DNA from 4 places in the Paenibacillus sp. J22FR21 genome. Region 1 is predicted to be linked to each of the others. Evidence: predicted binding sites of a transcription regulator. Region 1 holds the regulator's gene; each other region holds the start of a gene.
What was found. Region 1 encodes LexA, which represses DNA repair genes until DNA is damaged. Its sites were predicted from a motif close to CGAACATATGTTCG; they were not measured.

Region 1 (4,849 bases):
GGTCCATTTCACGACTGACTAAGCTGTATTGCGGTTGAATGGAGATGAATCGGACATAACGATTCCAATCGCTGGTGGACAACGACTTCATAAGCTGCCAGGCGAAGAAATTGGAACAGCCGATATAACGAACTTTTCCTGAAGTAACCAGATCATCAAGAGCGCGAAGCGTCTCTTCAATCGGTGTTGCGTGATCCCACACATGCACTTGATAGAGGTCGATATAGTCGGTATCAAGTCTCTTCAAGCTTGCTTCGACGGCATCCATAATATGCTTTCTTGAAACACCGACGCCGTTTGGGTGATTCGCAGTCGCGAATCTCACTTTCGTTGCGAGCACAACTTCTGAACGTCGATCTTTGATCGCTTTACCTACAATCTCTTCAGAGCGGCCGGATACATACACGTTCGCAGTATCAAGGAAATTGCCGCCTTTCTCGAAGAAACGATTCATCATCTCTATGGAATCCGTCTCGCTTGTCGTATTACCGAACGTCATTGTACCTAAGCAAAGCTCCGATACGGCTAAACCGCTTCGGCCAAGTAAACGATATTGCATGCTACATGTCCTCCTTCAAATAGACTGCTGCTAATGCTTGATCGTATCTTCCCCGTTCTCTTCATCTTCCACATATTTAATGGTATCGAGTTGATTCCGGAAGTTATTCTTGAAATTCTCAAGGTATAGACGGCGAAGCTCGTCGCGTTCGACCAGTTCCTCCGGCGACAACCCTACGGTTTTGTTCTTTCTGGATAGTTCATTAATACGGGCGATAATCTTTTCCATTTCAAATAAGCTCCTTCCCTGATTCGGCCAACATGTCATTCTTTACTTTGACATTTTTAATTGCCCATTGTCAAGGCGAAATGGCCCTCTCTGAGGCTTGTTTTCACTTGTCTTCTCCATCCTCTTTCCACCTCGGGTGCACCTTATAATTACGATATGCCGCCAGAAATGAAAAAAGCCTGAGCAATAGAGACTCAGGCTTCTGAATGTAGATTCCTATGGATCATTCTTGTAAGTATGTATTGATTCTATTGAAGCTGTTTCGGCGAGCCCAGTTATTCAACAGGGATAATTAAGGATTGTCCGGCTTGCAGCGAGCTGGAGGTTAAGTTGTTCCGTTGTTTCAAGTTAAAAACAACATGACGAATATCTTCGCCTTCCTTACGAATACTGCTAGCGATGTTCCATAGTGTGTCACCTGAGCCAACAACTACAATCTGTTCCGAAGCAGTTGGCGCTGCAGGATATTCACTGTTCGCTTGGCTTGTCATCAGTGAGAGTCCTGTGAACAGCAGTACGAAGAACAGTGTTGCTACGGCTAGTCTCATTAATAGGCGTTCTGTTCTTCTCTCTTGCCAAGTACGCTTCACAGCGCGAGTATTCCGTGTATTGCGAGCTTCACCTTTATAATTAGAAGAGTAAGTGGACATCGTTGTCATCATTCTCCAGCACCCCAAACGTTTGTTCTATTTGATAAACCAAGAATAACACGAACGTTTGTTTGTGGTCAAGCGTTTTTGGAACATTTGTTCGTAAAAATATGCGAACCTGTGTTTCTCGAACTTATGTTTGTACGAACTCCGGTTCTGTGTTATAATTTGACACAAATGAAACTTTGGAGTGATTCCGGTGTCGAAACTTTCAAACCGCCAGCAGGCGATACTAGAATTCATTAAGACGGAAGTTCGCGAGAAAGGTTATCCGCCTTCCGTTCGCGAGATCGGTGAAGCGGTCGGACTCGCTTCCAGTTCTACAGTCCATGGCCATCTTGATCGCCTGGAGAAGAAAGGCCTTATTCGCCGTGACCCAACTAAACCTCGCGCAATTGAGATCTTGGACGGCGAAGACAACGAGATTCCATTCCCGCTCTCCATTGCTAAGGTTCCTGTGGTAGGTAAGGTAACTGCCGGTGTACCGATTACTGCAACAGAGAACATCGAGGATTACTTCCCCCTTCCGGCTGACAGGGTTGGCGACCACAATGTATTCATCCTGAACGTTGTCGGTGAAAGTATGATCGAAGCAGGCATTCATAACGGCGATTACGTCATTGTCCGCCAACAGCAAACCGCTTCCAACGGCGATATCGTCGTTGCGATGACAGAAGAAGACGAAGCAACTGTTAAGACCTTCTATAAAGAGAAGGATCATATCCGTCTGCAGCCGGAGAATTCCACGATGGAACCGATCCGACTGCGTAACGTCTCCATTCTCGGCAAAGTCATCGGACTTTTCCGCGACATCCACTAATCAACAAATGATAAGGGGCATTTCTTCTCGCTGCAGCAGCGTTAGGAATTGCCCCTTTTTCTGTCACCCGCCACGCAACGCCGATGTACCTCCATTATGTCAGCTAACCTACGATTTCGCGGAATAACAAATGACGATAGGTGAATTTACTGCTCTTGTATTTGAAGCTTAAGGCTATGCCGGAGAAATCAATTGTTATCGATTTAAGCGCGCATGCTGTTACTTTTCGTCGAATCAAGGCTGCCAATCGTGTTCGATTATTATTGTTCACGGCAGCCGCAACAGCAGCTGCGTATGTTGAAGAGGAACGAAGCGCTTTATAGAAAGGCAGAATTGCTCTTGCAATAGCTCGATGAATCGGGGTTGAGAATGTGAATTGCGTCGTTCCGGGTGGAATCGTCGTTCCGATGGAATATTGAAGGATCGGTTCAGGGAACTCAAAATCAAAGAAGTAACCTATGGCATTCGTAGAGAACCCATTTAATTTAGCAGAAGGCACAACCGACCTAAATAGAGCGGATAAGGTATCTAAATCCGCTCCGCGAATAGCCTTGGACCATTTCAGGGCATAGGAATAGTTCAGTACGATCTTCCTTAAGAATGGCACCATCGTTACTGCTACATGGGATAATATCGCTCCAGTTAGTCGAAACGGTTTCTCCGCTTTTGTCGCCGCTTGCTTCTTCACATACGCTGCCTCCTTCATGAATCGAATGGCTATTGTGGCATCGTATGCGAAAGCAGAGGTACAAGTGCGGAAGCACTAATACTCGAAGACACAAAAAACCCTTGATACCATACGGCATCAAGGGTTTCTTCGGTTCTAGTAGAGCGTCAAGTACTGATCGCGTTCCCACTCGTGGATTTGCGTGCGGTACATATCCCACTCGATTTCTTTAAGCTCATAGAAATGGGCAAGCGCGTGATCGCCAAGCGCTTCACAAATAACTTCGCTGCGAAGCAGCTCAGTCAATGCTTCTTTCAGGTCATCCGGCAAGGTAGGGATGCCCTCTTCGATACGCTCCTCATCCGTCATCACGTAGATATTACGGTCAGTCGGAGCCGGCAGCGGAGTTTTGTTGCGGATACCATCAAGACCTGCTTTAAGCATAACTGCAAGCGCCAGGTATGGATTAGCTGCTGGATCTGGACTACGAACTTCGATACGCGTGCTGAGACCGCGCGAAGCCGGGATACGGATCATCGGACTGCGGTTGCTTGCAGACCAAGCCACATAGCAAGGGGCTTCATAGCCAGGAACCAGACGCTTGTACGAATTTACGGTAGGGTTCGTAATCGCTGAGAAAGCACGTGCATGGTTCAGCATGCCAGCCATGTAATAACGAGCCGTTTGGCTAAGGCCCAGCTTGTCGCTCTCATCGTAGAACGCATTCACATTGCCCTTGAACAACGATTGGTGACAGTGCATACCGGAACCATTGACACCGAAGAGCGGCTTCGGCATAAACGAAGCATGCAGTCCGTGCTGGCGTGCAATCGTTTTGACAACCAGCTTGAACGTCTGGATTTGATCGGCTGCTTTGATCGCATCCGCATATTTGAAGTCGATTTCGTGCTGACCCGGAGCCACCTCATGGTGAGAAGCTTCGATTTCAAAGCCCATTTCTTCCAGCGTCAATACTATTTCACGGCGGCAGTTTTCCCCCAGATCCATCGGCGCAAGGTCGAAGTATCCGCCTTGGTCGTTAAGCTCTGTAGTCGGATTGCCCTTCTCATCTGTTTTGAATAGGAAAAATTCCGGTTCTGGTCCAACGTTCATCGCAGTAAAGCCAAGCTCGTCCGCTTCTTTCAGAACGCGCTTCAGAATGCCGCGCGGATCGCCGGCAAATGGTGTACCGTCAGGCATATATACATCACAGATCAGACGGGCAATACGATCTTCTGCAACCCATGGGAATACAACCCATGTATCCAGGTCCGGATAGAGGTACATGTCGGACTCTTCAATCCGCACATAACCTTCGATGGACGAGCCGTCGAACATCATTTTGTTATCGAGTGCCTTTTCCAGCTGACTTACCGGAATTTCGACGTTCTTGATCGTTCCCAGCAAATCGGTGAACTGAAGTCGAATAAACCGGACATTCTGTTCTTTGCAAATACGTCTGATGTCATCTTTGTTGTAGCTCACAGAATCATCTCCTTAAAGGCTAATTGGTTTGAATTACTTTTTGTTATAGAAACGGGACAGCTGGCCTTGAATCATAGATGCTTTGCCAGGTCTCTTCTCTAGCAACTGCTGCTTAAGCAATCGATGCAATTGGGCATCGGAGAGCTCGCGACGCTTCACTTCCGACAGCTCGCTGACGACGGTCGCGTCTTCGGATTCCTTGGATACAGGGTTCATTACTTGCTTAATACCCGCAATGTTAACGCCCTTCTCGATTAACGATTTAATCTCTAGCAGCCTCTCCACATCGTTGAACGAGAACAGCCGCTGGTTCCCAGACGTACGAGCGGGAACGATAAGTTCATGCTGCTCGTAGTAACGGATTTGCCTCGCGGTCAAGTCGGTCAACTTCATGACGATGCCGATCGGAAAAAGCGCCATATTTCTGCGTATTTCGTCAC
Region 2 (4,849 bases), on a different contig from region 1:
AGCCTATTTTTTAAGAATCTAACTGGTAAAACAATTAACTATTATACAGTTAAAGTGAAGACTTTTAATGCAGTCGGTGATCCGTCGTATGATGACATGACTGGCGAAAGCTCGTTTGAAATTAAATATGTTGGACCAGTTAAGCCTAATGAAGAAATGGGCGTATTCAAACTGTTCACTTACCAGTCAGCTCTGGAAACAATTAAAGTAACTGCAATTGATGTAATCTACAGTGATGGAGCAAAAGAAACTATTTCTTATAGTTACAAAACTTCTAAAGATAATGGTTATGCTGATTAATAGCATAATATAATAAAAGGATTAAAGACAAACATGGGTAATTGAGTTTGTCTTTAATCCTTTTTTGGATATCTTTATTAAACAACGCCTGCCCGCAGTCTACAATGTTATTTTCACTGACTACTACTACATAATTTTCACAAAACAGATGTAATTTTGTGCAGAAAGCCCATTGTTTCCATATACCATTGATAAGCCCTCCGTGCTAATGTCAACTTGGAGGGTTTTGATATGTTAAACGAACCAATAAAGCCAATGCTACTACAACCTATACAACCTACTGAAATTAAGAAGGACTGGAAGTCGAGTTTGAAATGGGATGGTTTTCGTATCATTCTGCATATAGATTTGGGGAATGTAAGAGCATTCACAAGACATGGTACAGAGGTAACGGATCGATTTCCGGAACTCCAACAAATTAAAATAAACGCGAAGAACGCAATTTTGGATGGCGAGTGCATTGCATTCGATCTCACGCAACCATCCGACCAGCCAAATAGACTTTTTTGGGACGATGCTATGGCTCGTTTTAACACAAAGAAGCCGGCTGCCGTTAAACAAATCTGCAAGACCTTAAAGGCTCATTTCCCCGTCTGGGATGTATTATGGATAGATGGCCAGTCTGTGATGAAGAAGACGTTTCTGGAGCGCCGCGAATTGCTGCAGGCGATCGTTCCGCCGTCTGATATATTAACAGTCACTCCATTGTATGATGATGGCCAACAGCTCTTCTTGAACGCGAAAAGGCATGGGTTAGAAGGGATCGTTCAGTACAACGGTAATTCAACCTACAGACTAGATTCCCGACCACATGATGTGATCGTGAAAGTAAAAGCTTATCAATATGCGAATTGCCAGATATCCTCGATCCGAAAGGGTTCATTTGGATGGGGATTACAGTTGGAGGGAAAGTATGTTGGCGTCTTAGAATTCCCGCCGCATAAAGACGTAATTCGGGCTTTTCATTCCATCTCAAAGCAAATAGTCAAAGGGGAAAACAAAGATTGGATCTTCTTGAAATCATCAGTCTTTACATGCCGCATCAAATTTCAATGCGTCACTAAAGATGGAAAGCTAAGATCGCCAATATTCGAGGAATTCGTTACACCCGCTCCAGTACATGCTTTACAAGCATGAGTTCTAGATGATCGTCAGTCAATGGCAGCAGGGGACAATCAGCTTTGGATCAAATCCAGTTTATATGTTAAAAAGCCGGAGGAGTCATCACGCCGGCTTTTTATTTTAACTTTTGATGCCTGTATCTATTCAAAGACTCATTACGTATTTTTAACCTCATCGAGATGTTTTTCGAATTGAGCGATATATTTACCTATTCGTGTACTGACTTCTGACCTTACTAAAAACCTCATCAAAGCAAACTTATGCTCATAACCACGATAGAAAAATTTATAGTGCACGGCGTCGTCGATTCGCTCGTCCTCAATTACTTTAATTTGATTTTCTCTCAATTCTTTGCGGATTCTTACTAAATCTGCATGGATGATATTTATCAGATGATTTGCAGATGCCGCGTAAAGTCTTTTCAAGGCAAAGTTTGACCTCTCGATCTCAAGACGATTGTTATCAACCACTGTCATCATTATTGGCAGAAGTACGGAGTCACGTACCATTATCAACAAATTCTGCGGCACCTTTTGTATTGATCTATCCGGATTGGTTTGCTCGTTAAGCTGATCACGATGTTCGGGCGATATAAACTTAGTGCCCCAACGACCATTCCCCTCTAGAAATTTACTCATTTAAAGTGTCCTCCAATTTTTCGAGCCCTGTCACGCGCCTGGCCAGATTTCAGGAGCGATGCTGCGCTTAGAATAGCCGCTTCACCGTACCGATCCTTGATTTTATCCTTTGCTGCGGCAAGTTCGAGCTTACGAGGTAAATCCTCAAAAAGGTCCAGCTGATACACGCTGTTGTCTGATAGCTCTGAAATATCCACCCCAAGGTGGGTCAAAGGATTTCCGTCCCAATGAGACATGAAAATCTTATGCGCAGCAGCTAGTATATGATGCTCCAAGCAGCTAGAACTATCTAATGTAATTTGCCGGCTGAAGCCGCTTGTCTTAACGCCATCTGTCGTACCAGCACTAACCGTGACTTTCCTGCCTTTATATTTGTGATGCCGAGATGTTCGACATACCTCAATGACGAGTTCGAGTAGCAGAGGTTCAATTTCGGGTAAGGTTTGGTATAGTTTCCACGGTAAGGCGCGTCCTCTAGTAATCGATTTGGGCTTCCCAAACGCTCCAGGAACGACGGGACTAGGGTCGATACCACGCGCTGTCTGCCAGTAATAAATGGCTTTAATGTCACTCTGTTTGCCCATCCGTTGCCGCATTCTCCGCTTAAAATCATGCAGTTCCATCCTAGCCAGGTCGCCGATCGTATGAATTCCCATACGAATAAAGTGCGCTGTCATGCGGGAGGCGACCATAAACATGCTGCTTATCGGTAATGGCCATAATTCAGACTCGATATTGTCGAAATTAAGTGTAAAAAATCCTTCAGGGTGTTTCTTAGCGAAATTATCCGTTGCTGTCTTAGCCAGAATCTTGGTTGGACCACAGCCAACCCGGGTCCATACACCGGTTGAGAGTAGCACCTTGCTTTGCATTTGACTGGCGATCTCAAGTGGCGAACCGTAAAGTGCGATTGAACCTGTGATATCAAGGAAGGACTCATCGATCGAAAACGTCTCTACAAGCGGTGTAAATGACTTATAGATCTGATTAATGAGCAGCGATACGCTGATATACGTTTGCATCCGCGGCCGAATTACGACGAGCTGAGGACACTTTGCAAGAGCCTCACCTAGTCGCATAGCTGTAGAAACACCGAAGGATTTAGCGATCGGGCAAGCAGCTAACACAATCCCTGATTTACGACTTGGGTCAGCTCCTACTACGACAGGTTTATTCGCATGTTCGGGGTGAGTAGCCTTTTCTACGGAGGCATAGAAAGACTGTGCATCCGCGAGGAAAACGACCCGTTCTTTACCCGGCATTTCGGATCACCGGCTCATGCGCCAAGATATTGTGAATCTTAAATAGCCGTAGCCCACCTGATTCCAGGCAAGTCGCACGTACATGCGTAGGGGTAACGGATTGTATAAGGATTTGTCTCTTGGTAATCCGATTGTTCCTGTCCTGATAAATAATCACTATGGCCATCCCTTTATATTTGCTTATTTGCGAGTGTAATGATGGCATATTATCGCCTCCACACGAACATTTGTTCCTTTATTATACTACAAACGCATGTTCGGTATGCAAGGTATGTTTCTGGAAATTTTACAACAACAAAAACATACATACATATACATAACATATACATACATACATCATAAAGTGGGCAGAAAACGAAATGTCCAACGGGATGAATGGATTGACTAAAACCGCTTCTTAAGGGAAATATATCCCCGTGAGGAGGGATGCTGCTTGTGCGGAAGATTCACGATTGCGGCCGACCTGAGTGAAATTATCGATACATTCTCCGTTGACGAGGTGAATTATGATTATTCAAAAAGCGCTACAATGTAGCTCCTACCCAGACAGTCCCATGCATCATCAATCGGGAAGGGAAGCGGGTATTGGAAGGGTATCTATGGGGATTGATTCCGTTCTTTAGTAAGGACGCAAAAATTGCATATAAAACAATCAATGCCAGAGCAGAAGGTATTGAAAAGAAGCCGGCTTTCCGACATTTACTGAAACGGAATCGCCCTGGTTGTGAGCAATGGGTTTTAAGAATGGAAACAGGAAGCCGATAGTAAGCAACCGTATCGATTCCAGCTAGAATCAAAAGGTGTTTTTGGGTTTGCCGGTTTATACGATTCTTGGCGGGATCCGTCCACTGGGGAAGAGGTTAGGTCATCTACGATCATAACAACAACTCCGAATGAGCTCGTTTCCACCGTACATGACCGAATGCCTGTGATTTTGACCGGCACCGATGCTGCGAACTGGATAAGTCCAGAAATCGATGAGACCGAGAAAGTGTTGAGCTTCATGAAACCCTATCCCAATTCTGAAATGATTAAATATCCGGTTTCGAAGGACGTTGGGAATGTGAGGAATAGCAGCTCATCATTAATAGAGGAAGTCCCGTTAAACTCTCTATAGAAGCTTAAACGACATGCCCGAATGACGAGTTTCATTACTACTCCCCAAATAAAAATGAACCATGCGAGAGGACAAATTTGCCCATCTAGCATGGTTTCTTTTTACAGTGTTCGGAAATTGGAGTGCTGCAGCGTAGAGCCTGTTGTTACCCTCTATTATTAGAGAATGGGGGATAACCGTTACAAGTGCGGATGTGTTATCTAGGCTACTTACCCCCAGGTAGAATTATTTTCTTAACAATGGTTGAAGTTGTATTATGACTTCGAAAACGTCATTCATGTCCTCCATTTTAAATCGTATGAAATCTGGAGTATCGTCCCTGTTTACATGAATGGTCTCCATATCTTCGTAAAGGCCTTCAAACCAAAAAGCTTGATCGTATTTCACAATTATGTGCAGACTTACGCAGC
Region 3 (4,849 bases), on a different contig from region 1:
ATCGCGATGCCAACGTCCAGGGGCATGGCGCCGGACTGAGCGAGTCCCATAACGATGCCGATAACGGCGGCGCTGCTGTGCACGGCAGCAGTTAGCACGACGCCTGCTGCAAGTCCCCACAGTACGCTGTCTTCTGCACGGCTCATGAAGCCTTGGAAGAAAGGTGTAGCTTGTACGGCAGGTGCAACGGACTGCATGAGCCCAATTCCAATAAGCAGTAAGGAGAACCCTCCTGTAACGACGGTGCCGTTGCGGAATGGCCTCAGGAAACGGCTAACCTTCTGCCCTGCGCGCGTGCCGCTGCCAAGGCCGACCTCGCCGAAGAGGGCGGTCAGCAGCCAGATGGCGAGCGATAGCTTGAGCAAGGGCCAGCCGAGACTGCCTAGATTAAGGCCGATCAGCTCGGTCGTCAAGCAGGTGCCGATATTGGTGCCCAGAATAATGCCGAGCGTGCGCGGGAAGGTGAGCACACCGGCGTTGACCAGTCCTATTGCAATTACGGTAACGGCTGTGCTGCTCTGCAGCACAGCCGTTGTTGCTGTCCCCACGAGCAATCCGTGCAGCGGCGTAGCAGTGGATTTGCGCAGCACATCCTGCAGACGGTGGCCGACAGAACGATGCATGGCCAGCTCCATCGCCCTCATGCCGAGCATGAAGACGACAAACCCTCCGAGCACGCGGGCTACGATCATGATTAGCATGGCAGTACGCTCCTTTAACAAGAATAACGATACATATGCAACAGACCGGACGAGCATGACAAGTTCGGACCAGGTCAGCTAATGGAAAAGGATGAGGATGAACATGGAACGCGTGAAGGCGAAGGCGATATTGCAGCGTGACCGCAAGAAACGATTGGAGGCCGGGCACCCATGGGTGTTTGCAGGCGAAATTAACCGTATCGAAGGAGAGGCGACTCCCGGAGATCTGGTTGACTTAGTAACGCATCAAGGCAAGTATTTGGCAACAGGCTATTGGAACCCGAAGTCCCAAATTACGGTTCGGGTAACATCCTATAAACCGATCGAAGCCATGGATGAGGCGTTCTTCCGGGAACGTTTCATGCAGTGTGCACAACATCGGAGCCGGTTCGTGCAAGGGCATGATTGCCGGATGGTTTACGGCGAGGCTGATTTTCTGCCGGGACTTATCGTAGATCGTTTTGGAGCTGTGCTTGTTGTACAACTGCTGACGCTTGGCATGGAGGTTCGCCGTGAAGCGATTGTTGCCGCATTGGTTGCTGTATTTGCTCCTCAAGGCATTTACGAGCGCAGTGATGTATCCGTTCGTGAATTGGAAGGCGTCGAGCAGCGGACAGGGGTACTCTATGGGGAGTGTCCGCGTATCGTTGATATTTTGGAAAATGGCTTGCAGATGGAAGTGGATATCGTTGAAGGCCAGAAGACCGGCTACTTCTTCGATCAACGCGAGAACAGAGCTTCTATTGCACCTCTGATGCTCGGCTGGGGTACGCGCAGCGGCATTCAATTGAAGTCTGTCGCAGATGGCGAACCATCTTCGGCTCCGTCAGACGATACCGGCACATTGGCGGCTCTTAACGAAGAGAAGCTAGTCCCCGTCAATGCGAATGGCAAAGTAGTCACGTTCCCGTATTGGGATGGCGCTACAGTGCTTGAATGTTTCGCGCACACGGGCAGCTTCACGCTGCACGCCTGCAAATACGGTGCCAAGAAAGTAACCTGTCTCGATGTATCCGAGCATGCCATCGAAACCGCACGCCGCAATGTCGTTCGTAACGGCTTCGAGGAGCGAGTAGAGTTTGTCGTAGCGGATGCGTTCGAATATCTTCGCAGACAAGTGAAGGGAATCGAAGAGCGTCAAGAGCGCGGCAGTGCGAAGGCAGTGGATACCTCCAAGAAGATGGGGGAAGCAGGCCGTAAATGGGATGTGGTCATACTTGATCCGCCGGCGTTCACGAAGTCGAAGAACGCAATTGAAGGCGCGGTACGCGGCTATAAGGATATCAACCTTCATGGAATGAAGCTCGTGAATGAAGGCGGCTACCTGGTTACAGCCAGCTGCTCCTACCATATGCGTCCCGAGCTATTTCTCGAGACGATCCAAGCGGCTGCCATTGATGCAGGGAAGACACTTCGCTTAATCGATTGGCGCGCAGCGGGCAAGGATCATCCCCAAATCGTCGGCGTCAACGAAGGGCATTATTTGAAGTTTGGCATATTCGAAGTGCGAAGCCGCTAGCAGCATTTGATATTCGTTTTTAACGCTCCCTTACTTAAGTGATCGCTTAAGTAAAGGGGGCGTTTTTTATTGTTTATTAGGGTTGCTGAACCAACACCAACAAAACCGGTGTCATACCACCGCCACCGCCGTCGTGATGATCTCCGCCATGAACAATACTGCTCAAAATACAACATTTGCTCCATGCATCGGGTTGATAAAGAGATATGATGCCGAGAATGCAACATTTCAGCCAAAAGGGACAAAGAACAATTTACCTCCGCTCAAAACGAACAAATGTTTGTGTTTTCAGATGAAACAAGCTGGGGCGTATGGTAGAATAGGAGAATCGAATAACGAGAAGAGGTTGGCGGATTATGACGCTCCGATTTGTAATTGGCCGGTCAGGGTCGGGTAAGACCCATTATTGTTTGGATCAAATTCGCAGCAACGTGCTGGCACAGCCGGACGGGCCGCCGATTGTCATCTTGGTGCCGGAGCAGGCAACCTTCCAAACGGAATATGCATTACTGAACCATGCAGAGCTGAATGGTTCTATAAGGGCGCAGGCACTCAGCTTCCGCCGTCTTTCGTTCCGGATTATGCAGGAGACAGGCGGTACTGCACTGGTTCCTATTAGCGAGAACGGCAAGAATATGCTGCTTTACAAAATCGTCCACCGCCTTGAGGAGCAACTGCAGCTGTTTAAAGGCAGCGAGTCCCAGCATGGTTTCATCGAGCGTCTTGGCGAGCTGATGACGGAGTGGAAGCGGTACGGGATCGGTACAGATGAGCTTTCCACATTTGTCGAAAGCCGCATGCCTCAGAAGGGCAGCTCGCTGCTTGGGAGAAAGCTTCACGATCTGCAAATGATTTCCTCAGGCCTTGAACGTGAACTGGACGGGCTCTATGTCGATGCCGAGGATTATTTGAGCTGGCTTGTCAAGGGTTATCATCAAGCGCCTTCAATGGCAGATACAGAGATTTGGGTAGATGGGTTTCACGGCTTTACACCCAAAGAATTCGACGCGCTCGGCACCTTAATGAAGTACTCCAAAGGGATGACTGTAACGTTATGCCTGGACAAGCTTTACGAGCAAAGCGAACAGCCGCATGAGCTGGATCTATTCCGGCCGACTGCGGAGACCTATATGAAGCTACGTGATTTGGCAATCGAGAACGGTGTGGAGATCGAGGAGCCGGTATTCCTCGACGGAACGCCGTACAGGTTCAAGGAGAATCCGATGCTTGCGCATTTGGAACGCCACTACGGCGGAAGGAAGCCGATTCATCTAACGGAGACTGAACTGGCGCAAGGGGGCGTTTCGCTTCATGCTGCAGCCAATCGCCGGGCAGAAGTTGAGGCGGTCGCTCGCGATATTACGCGCCGAGTACGTGACGAAGAGCTGCGCTATCGGGATATGGCCGTTATGGTACGTAATGCGCCGGATTACAACGATTATATTAAAGCTGTATTCGCTGACTACGGCATCCCCTTTTTCCTCGATCAGAAGAATGGTGCGCTACATCATCCGTTCGTCGAGTTTATTCGTTCTGCGCTGGAGATCGCGACACACGGCTGGCGTTATGAAGCCGTATTCCGCTGCATTAAATCAGAGCTTCTCATCCCTGAGGACGGCAGTATAACGCGGGAAACGTTTGATTTGCTAGAAAACTATGCACTTGCATCAGGCATGAATGGCAACAGATGGACGACGCTCAGCCAGTGGAAGCCATTAATGCGTGATACGCTGGATGGCGATCCCGTTCAAGCAGGCGAGAATGAGCTGCGGGAATTTGAAGCCATTATGGCCGCAAGGGAAGCGGTTGTACCGATTCTGCGCAAATTCGGCAGAGAGATGAAGAAAGCCGGCAGCGTCAGACAAATGTGCGAGGCCATGTACAGACTGCTGGTTACCATTGAAGCGCCGGATCGTATGGAGCGCTGGAGCCGCAAAGCCATTGCGGAAGGCATTCCCCTTCGGGCGAGAGAGCATCGGCAGCTGTGGGACGGCGTTATGGATTTGCTCGATCAGCTGACCGAAATGACGGGAAGCGAAGCGATGCCGCTAGAGCTGTTCACAGGTATGGTAGAGACAGGTCTTGAGAGTTTGAAGCTAGCATCCGTTCCGCCTTCACTTGATCAAGTACTGATCGGAAGCATGGATCGTACGCGCTCCGGCCAGATCACAATCTGTTATTTGCTTGGCGCGAATGACGGCGTCATGCCGCAGCGCATGCAGGAAGACGGCGTATTGACCGAGCAAGAACGCGAAACGTTGGAATACGGCGGTCTTGTCATGGCGCCTGGAGTACGGCGCAAGCTGCTCGATGAGCGGTTCATGATCTACAATGCGCTTACGACACCGAGCGAGCATCTGTGGATAAGCTGGCCGCAATCGGATGAAGAAGGGAAGAGCTTGCTTCCTTCGGAAATTATCCGCCATATTAAAGGACTTTTCCCCGGCATGATGGAGAAAGGAATCGCAGGCGAGCCTGTCCCGGCTATGCCAGAGTCTGAGCAGCAATCGTTTATGGCACATCCGGAACGAACGCTCTCCTATCTGATTACGCAATTGCGGCTTTGGAAGCATGGAGGCGACATTGCTCCGCTATGGTGGGAAGCTTACAACTGGTTTGCCGTTCGGCC
Region 4 (4,849 bases), on a different contig from region 1:
AAACGATCAAATAAGCTCGCTGGCAACCGTTAGAAAATAAAAAGGGTACATTTAGGCCAAATAGCCACTGTCACAACCGTTAGAGTTGGAAGCGATAAAGCAAAAAGCCAGCGTCCTTGGGGCGCTGGCCATTTTAAATGCGTTCAAGCAGAACAGGCGCGCTTCCTACTCCTCCTCATCGGTAATACCGGTCTCGATCCGGTTAGACGGTACGCTTCTCGGCGCGAGCACCAAGCCCGGGATCTCAGGTGTAAAGACGGCCGTTGCTTGGTTGAAGATATTAGCTTGATCTCTCTGCAAGCTCCGCGGCTCCATCCCTCGTCCAATGAAACAACAAATGCCCGATGATCCATTGTTGGATCATCGGGCATTTGTACGATCACCGAAATGATGGTTTTATTAGAAACGTCTTACTTCGTTTTCCGTCTTAATTTCTCGAGTTCGGCCTCTCTCTTAGCTCGGCGATTGTCTAGAATCTCTTCTTGGGTTCGGTCTTTGACAGGAGAGGGCTTCGGACAAAATGGCACAATCTTCTTCTTGCTCATACTATTCACCCTTCTTGAGAGAATAGTAGTCAGTGTTGCCAAGGAATCGCTCTATTAAACAGAAAAGGCCTCTTGGTCTCTACCAAAAGGCCTTACGATTATCGGGTTAATTGATAAAGTCGTTCAATGGTTTGCTCTGTCGTGGAAGTCAGCTGACCGATCCGTTTCAGCAGCTGTTCACGCTGTTCTCGGCGCTTCTGAATAATCGATTGTTGAGAAACATCCTCTACTACTCGAATCGTACTGGCATAATCAGCCCGATTATTGTGCTCCGGCATCCAAGTCAACCTCCTTCTGAGAAAGCATTCGTTTCTGGATCGTGAGACAGAACGCATGGATAACTCTACGAATCTGTCTTGACTCTATGATATCATTATCCAAAATCAGAGACAAGGCATGCTCATCATCGTCATCAAAATGAAAACACCATACCCACGTTTCCTCTTCCAGCATGTCCATGCGAAACGAAACAACATGTCTTCCCGGATACGGATTATTCGAGTAGGCTTGTCCCATCTGGTCTTTAGCGGCGGCTACAGCTGCAAAATCATGATCGTTATCCAGATCAAGGTCTCTTTTCTTCCCAGTGGTCCCCTTGTCCATAATGAGTTTAAGGGTATTCCCTTCCCGGCGATATAAAGAAAAGCCCGATACGAAATCCAGATCGGTAAAGGCGAGCGCATCATTCACGTATCGATATTGATTCTCCGTTATGGCCTTAACAACCTTCGTTAACGTGTAAACCGCACTATCCGACTCTACCAATTCATCCTTCAGCATAGCGATTGCCGCTTCCTGCTCGGTTATCGTGGACTTCAGCTCAGCAATGCTGGACTGCATGAAGTCATGCTGGCTTTGCGAGTAGGCGACCACGTAAGCGACGCCGGAGGAATCTTGATCATTCTGGCTGAATACGGCATTTACAAGCGTATATAAACCATCAAAGGTAAAGTCATCCTTCTTCACAAAAGGTGCCCATACCTGTTCGTACTCGCGCGGACGTTTGGCTTTGAAAGCTTCTACATGAAACTCAGGCTGTCCGATTGCAGCCATCTTATTGATGTAGGCTTGGACGAGAAAATAGTAGATGACGAGAATGAGCACTATTGCGGACAATATACCGATCCAGAGCGGAAGCTGCGCGTAGTTCCCTGCTGAAACTCCGGCCGCGATAGGTCCGATTATGGGCAGCGTGGTCCAGGAGATCCCTTTAATCAGTTTAGCCTGCTTGAAATAACCGCTAACCGTTTTCACCGGCCCCTTCCAAGCCTTGCCGCGCCATCTCTCTCCATTTTGGTTTCTCATTGTTTTGATGATCGGGTCCATATCGCCCTTTATCTCGCTTAGGTAGCTATGATAATTGGTCTGAATCGATTTGATGACCATTCCTGATTAATCACCTCAATTCATGATACAACAATCATTCGGAACAAGCATACATCGATTTGTAAAATTCTCCATTCACATTCACCCATTGCATAACGAACGCATATTCGTATATATTATAAGAACAAACGTTCGTAATCGAGGTGACAATAATGCCAACTACAACACTCCGTAAGTATGTCGGCAAGACGGTCGTGATTATATACGAAGCTGTAGACCCGGTGATCCGACATGCGGGGTAAAGATCGGGTAATCATGCTCGCGGACTGCCAGAGCTTCTATGCCAGCGTAGAGAAGGCCACACATACGCAATATGCAGATAAGCCCGTAGTTGTGGCGGCAGACCCTGATCGGCGCAGCGGTATCGTCCTCGCTGCCTGTCCGATCGCGAAGGCGCAAGGTGTTTCTACCGCTATGCGTTTAGGTGAGGCGGTTAATAAATGTCCACAAATCGTTGTCATACGTCCTCGAATGCAGATGTATATCACGGTTTCGCTCTTGATATCGCAGATTTATAAAGAATTCACGGACTTGGTCGAACCCTTCAGTATTGACGAGCAATTTATAGATATTACGGGTTCCATGAATTTGTTTGGCTCTCCCATTGAGATCGCGCATCAAATGCAGTCCAGCGTCCTCCTCTCTACCGGCGTATGGACTCGTGTAGGCATTGGTCCGACCAAGATACTCGCGAAGATGGCTACGGATAATTTTGCCAAGAAGAATCCTGACGGTATTTTCACATTATCGAATGACAATATCAGCTCTGATTTATGGCCGCTTACGATAGACAAGATGTTCATGGTTGCCGGCAAAATGACGACTCACTTTGCTCGAATGGGAATCTACACAATCGGCGATCTCGCAAAGCTTGAATTGCACGAAGTAAAGCAGCGCATGCGCATCCGGATGGGGAAACAAAGTGACATTAAAGCAACCTACTACTGGCAGACGGCAAGAGGCATAGATCCTAGTCCCGTAGTTACCAAAGCCTTCGGAACGCCAAAGTCAGTCACCCGAGGTCGAGCGCTGCCTTGGAGGAGGTATCAATCGTTAGAAGACATCGAGCCGCTGCTGCTGGAGCTTGTCATCGAGGTATGCCGAACGAGCCGGCACTATAAGTATCAGGGACGTACCATTACGGTAAGTGCCGGGACGACGAACGGCGTTTCATCCAGCGGTTTCAGCCGGCAAACTACACTCGACGACCCCAGCTGCTTAGAGCATCAGATTATTAAGACTGCACATTCCTTGTTCCTGAAATACTGGGATGGCAACCCACTGACACATCTCGCCGTTGATCTGTCACAGTTAAGCGACAACAGCGTCTACCAGCTCGATTTATTTGAAGACCTGCCGCGCAAACGTAACCTGGCTGCAGCAAAGGACATGATTAAAGATCGCTACGGCGAGGCTGCACTATTAAGCGCCTCTTCTTTACTTGAATCAGGTCAGGCGCGCGAGCGAGCTCAGAAGATTGGAGGGCACTACAAATGAGCAAGTTTCTGTCTGGCAATGGACGCTGGGAAACGAAGTTCGTATCACCGGAACACCGAGAGCAGTACAATGAGCAAATAGATGCCAACAAAACACCTGCGCAGCAGTTGTCTCAAGAAACCTTGAAGCTTGTACGGGAGTCTGTCCTGCTGCCCATCTTAATGAGTGTCATTGAGAAGAATCGTCAAGAAATCGAGCGATCGAAACATTCCCTCAAAGGTTTATATATGGCTTCAGCAAACGCATTACTGGATGTGATCCATGCGGATTTGGTTAAAGTGAGAAGAGAATTACGGGAGCAGCAAATTAAAGTCATTGAAGAAGATCGTATCGATGATGCCATGCATTATAGATTTATTTGTCGTGGCTATGAACATAAATTTTCGTTGATGAGATTTGTTGTGCTTTCAGAAATCAACGCCAGATTAGGCAGGTATATTGAACAATTGTTTAGGAAATAGAAGATAAACGTCCTACCTAAAAGTAAAGAAATGGCGTCACAGGTCTCATAACTGTGGCGCCATTTCTCGTCTTCGATCATCTGCGGCTTTTCCAGAAGTTAGCAATATTACCGGAGTTATAAATAATTAGTTTTATTCCTACAATAATCAAACACGACTCCTAGGAATCGTCCCGTGTGGAATGTGCAGCAGTTCTTCGCCGATTGTCCAAAGCTTCTCAGCCGACACCGGATCAATAGCCCAAGGCCGGACTCCGCGTTGGAGTTGGCTGTCTGCCGGTACAACCTCAGCGATATCTCCATCTTCGCAATAGACGCCTCCCATGTCATTCAGCATTGGACTGACTGCGCACCAAACTGCTGTGGCGGCGCCTTGCTCGGCGGATTTGAAGCCTCCGGAGGATGTATAAGTGCCGTCTTCGTTCCGAGTCACACCCCAAGCAGCCAACTCCTCATTGCTCATGTTTCGGGTTAAACCCGACAGGATTGCACCGGGATGAACCGCAAATGCACGTATTCCGTGCTCTCGGCCTCGTTTATCCAGCTCAACAGCAAACAACGAGCATGCGATCTTCGATTCGCCGTAGGAGACGAACTTGTTGTACGGCCTCTTGGTAAAATGAAGATCCTCGAAATCGATCGGTCCAGTCATATGGCCAACGGACGAATAGGAGACAACCCTAGCGTTCCCGGATTGCTTCAAAGCATCCCATAAACCTACAGTTAGTTGAAAATGTCCTAGCGAATTCGTTGCAAAATGGGCATCGAAACCTCGGTCGTCATGAGTCACTGCAGGGAAACAAACACCAGCGTTCAGAATCAGAAGGTCGAGCGTACGATTGGAACTACGGAATACCGCGGCGAACTCGTCTATAGAAGTGGGATTCGCAAGATCGAGCTTAATGACCTCGACATTCTTAAGCGAAGCAAGAACTTCTTGTGCTTTATTCACATCACGGGC

Region 2: the regulator LexA is predicted to act here: its motif matches at 3,569-3,582, upstream of AC0YNS_RS26615 (DNA polymerase IV).
Region 3: the regulator LexA is predicted to act here: its motif matches at 2,490-2,503, upstream of addB (helicase-exonuclease AddAB subunit AddB).
Region 4: the regulator LexA is predicted to act here: its motif matches at 2,028-2,041, upstream of AC0YNS_RS17875 (DNA polymerase IV).

Annotation. Positions count from the first base shown of each region.
Region 1 is NZ_JBWDNJ010000002.1:611,595-616,443, reverse strand. It holds gene AC0YNS_RS08615 (aldo/keto reductase) at 1-559, opposite strand, end outside; gene AC0YNS_RS08610 (DUF896 domain-containing protein) at 590-787, opposite strand; gene AC0YNS_RS08605 (LysM peptidoglycan-binding domain-containing protein) at 1,063-1,449, opposite strand; gene lexA (transcriptional repressor LexA) at 1,637-2,257, shown strand; gene AC0YNS_RS08595 (hypothetical protein) at 2,361-2,945, opposite strand; gene glnA (type I glutamate--ammonia ligase) at 3,081-4,409, opposite strand; gene AC0YNS_RS08585 (MerR family transcriptional regulator) at 4,443-4,849, opposite strand, start outside.
Region 2 is NZ_JBWDNJ010000009.1:122,026-126,874, reverse strand. It holds gene AC0YNS_RS26630 (stalk domain-containing protein) at 1-300, shown strand, start outside; gene AC0YNS_RS26625 (ATP-dependent DNA ligase) at 532-1,437, shown strand; gene AC0YNS_RS26620 (YhjD family protein) at 1,578-2,060, opposite strand; gene AC0YNS_RS26615 (DNA polymerase IV) at 2,057-3,322, opposite strand; gene AC0YNS_RS26610 (SOS response-associated peptidase family protein) at 3,881-4,087, shown strand; partial or broken gene AC0YNS_RS26605 (SOS response-associated peptidase) at 4,077-4,439, shown strand.
Region 3 is NZ_JBWDNJ010000001.1:100,448-105,296, forward strand. It holds gene AC0YNS_RS00465 (Na/Pi cotransporter family protein) at 1-701, opposite strand, end outside; gene AC0YNS_RS00470 (class I SAM-dependent rRNA methyltransferase) at 805-2,220, shown strand; gene addB (helicase-exonuclease AddAB subunit AddB) at 2,577-4,849, shown strand, end outside.
Region 4 is NZ_JBWDNJ010000004.1:546,600-551,448, forward strand. It holds gene AC0YNS_RS17860 (hypothetical protein) at 166-300, opposite strand; gene AC0YNS_RS17865 (hypothetical protein) at 644-823, opposite strand; gene AC0YNS_RS17870 (hypothetical protein) at 807-1,931, opposite strand; gene AC0YNS_RS17875 (DNA polymerase IV) at 2,163-3,428, shown strand; gene AC0YNS_RS17880 (YhjD family protein) at 3,425-3,889, shown strand; gene AC0YNS_RS17885 (SDR family NAD(P)-dependent oxidoreductase) at 4,037-4,849, opposite strand, start outside.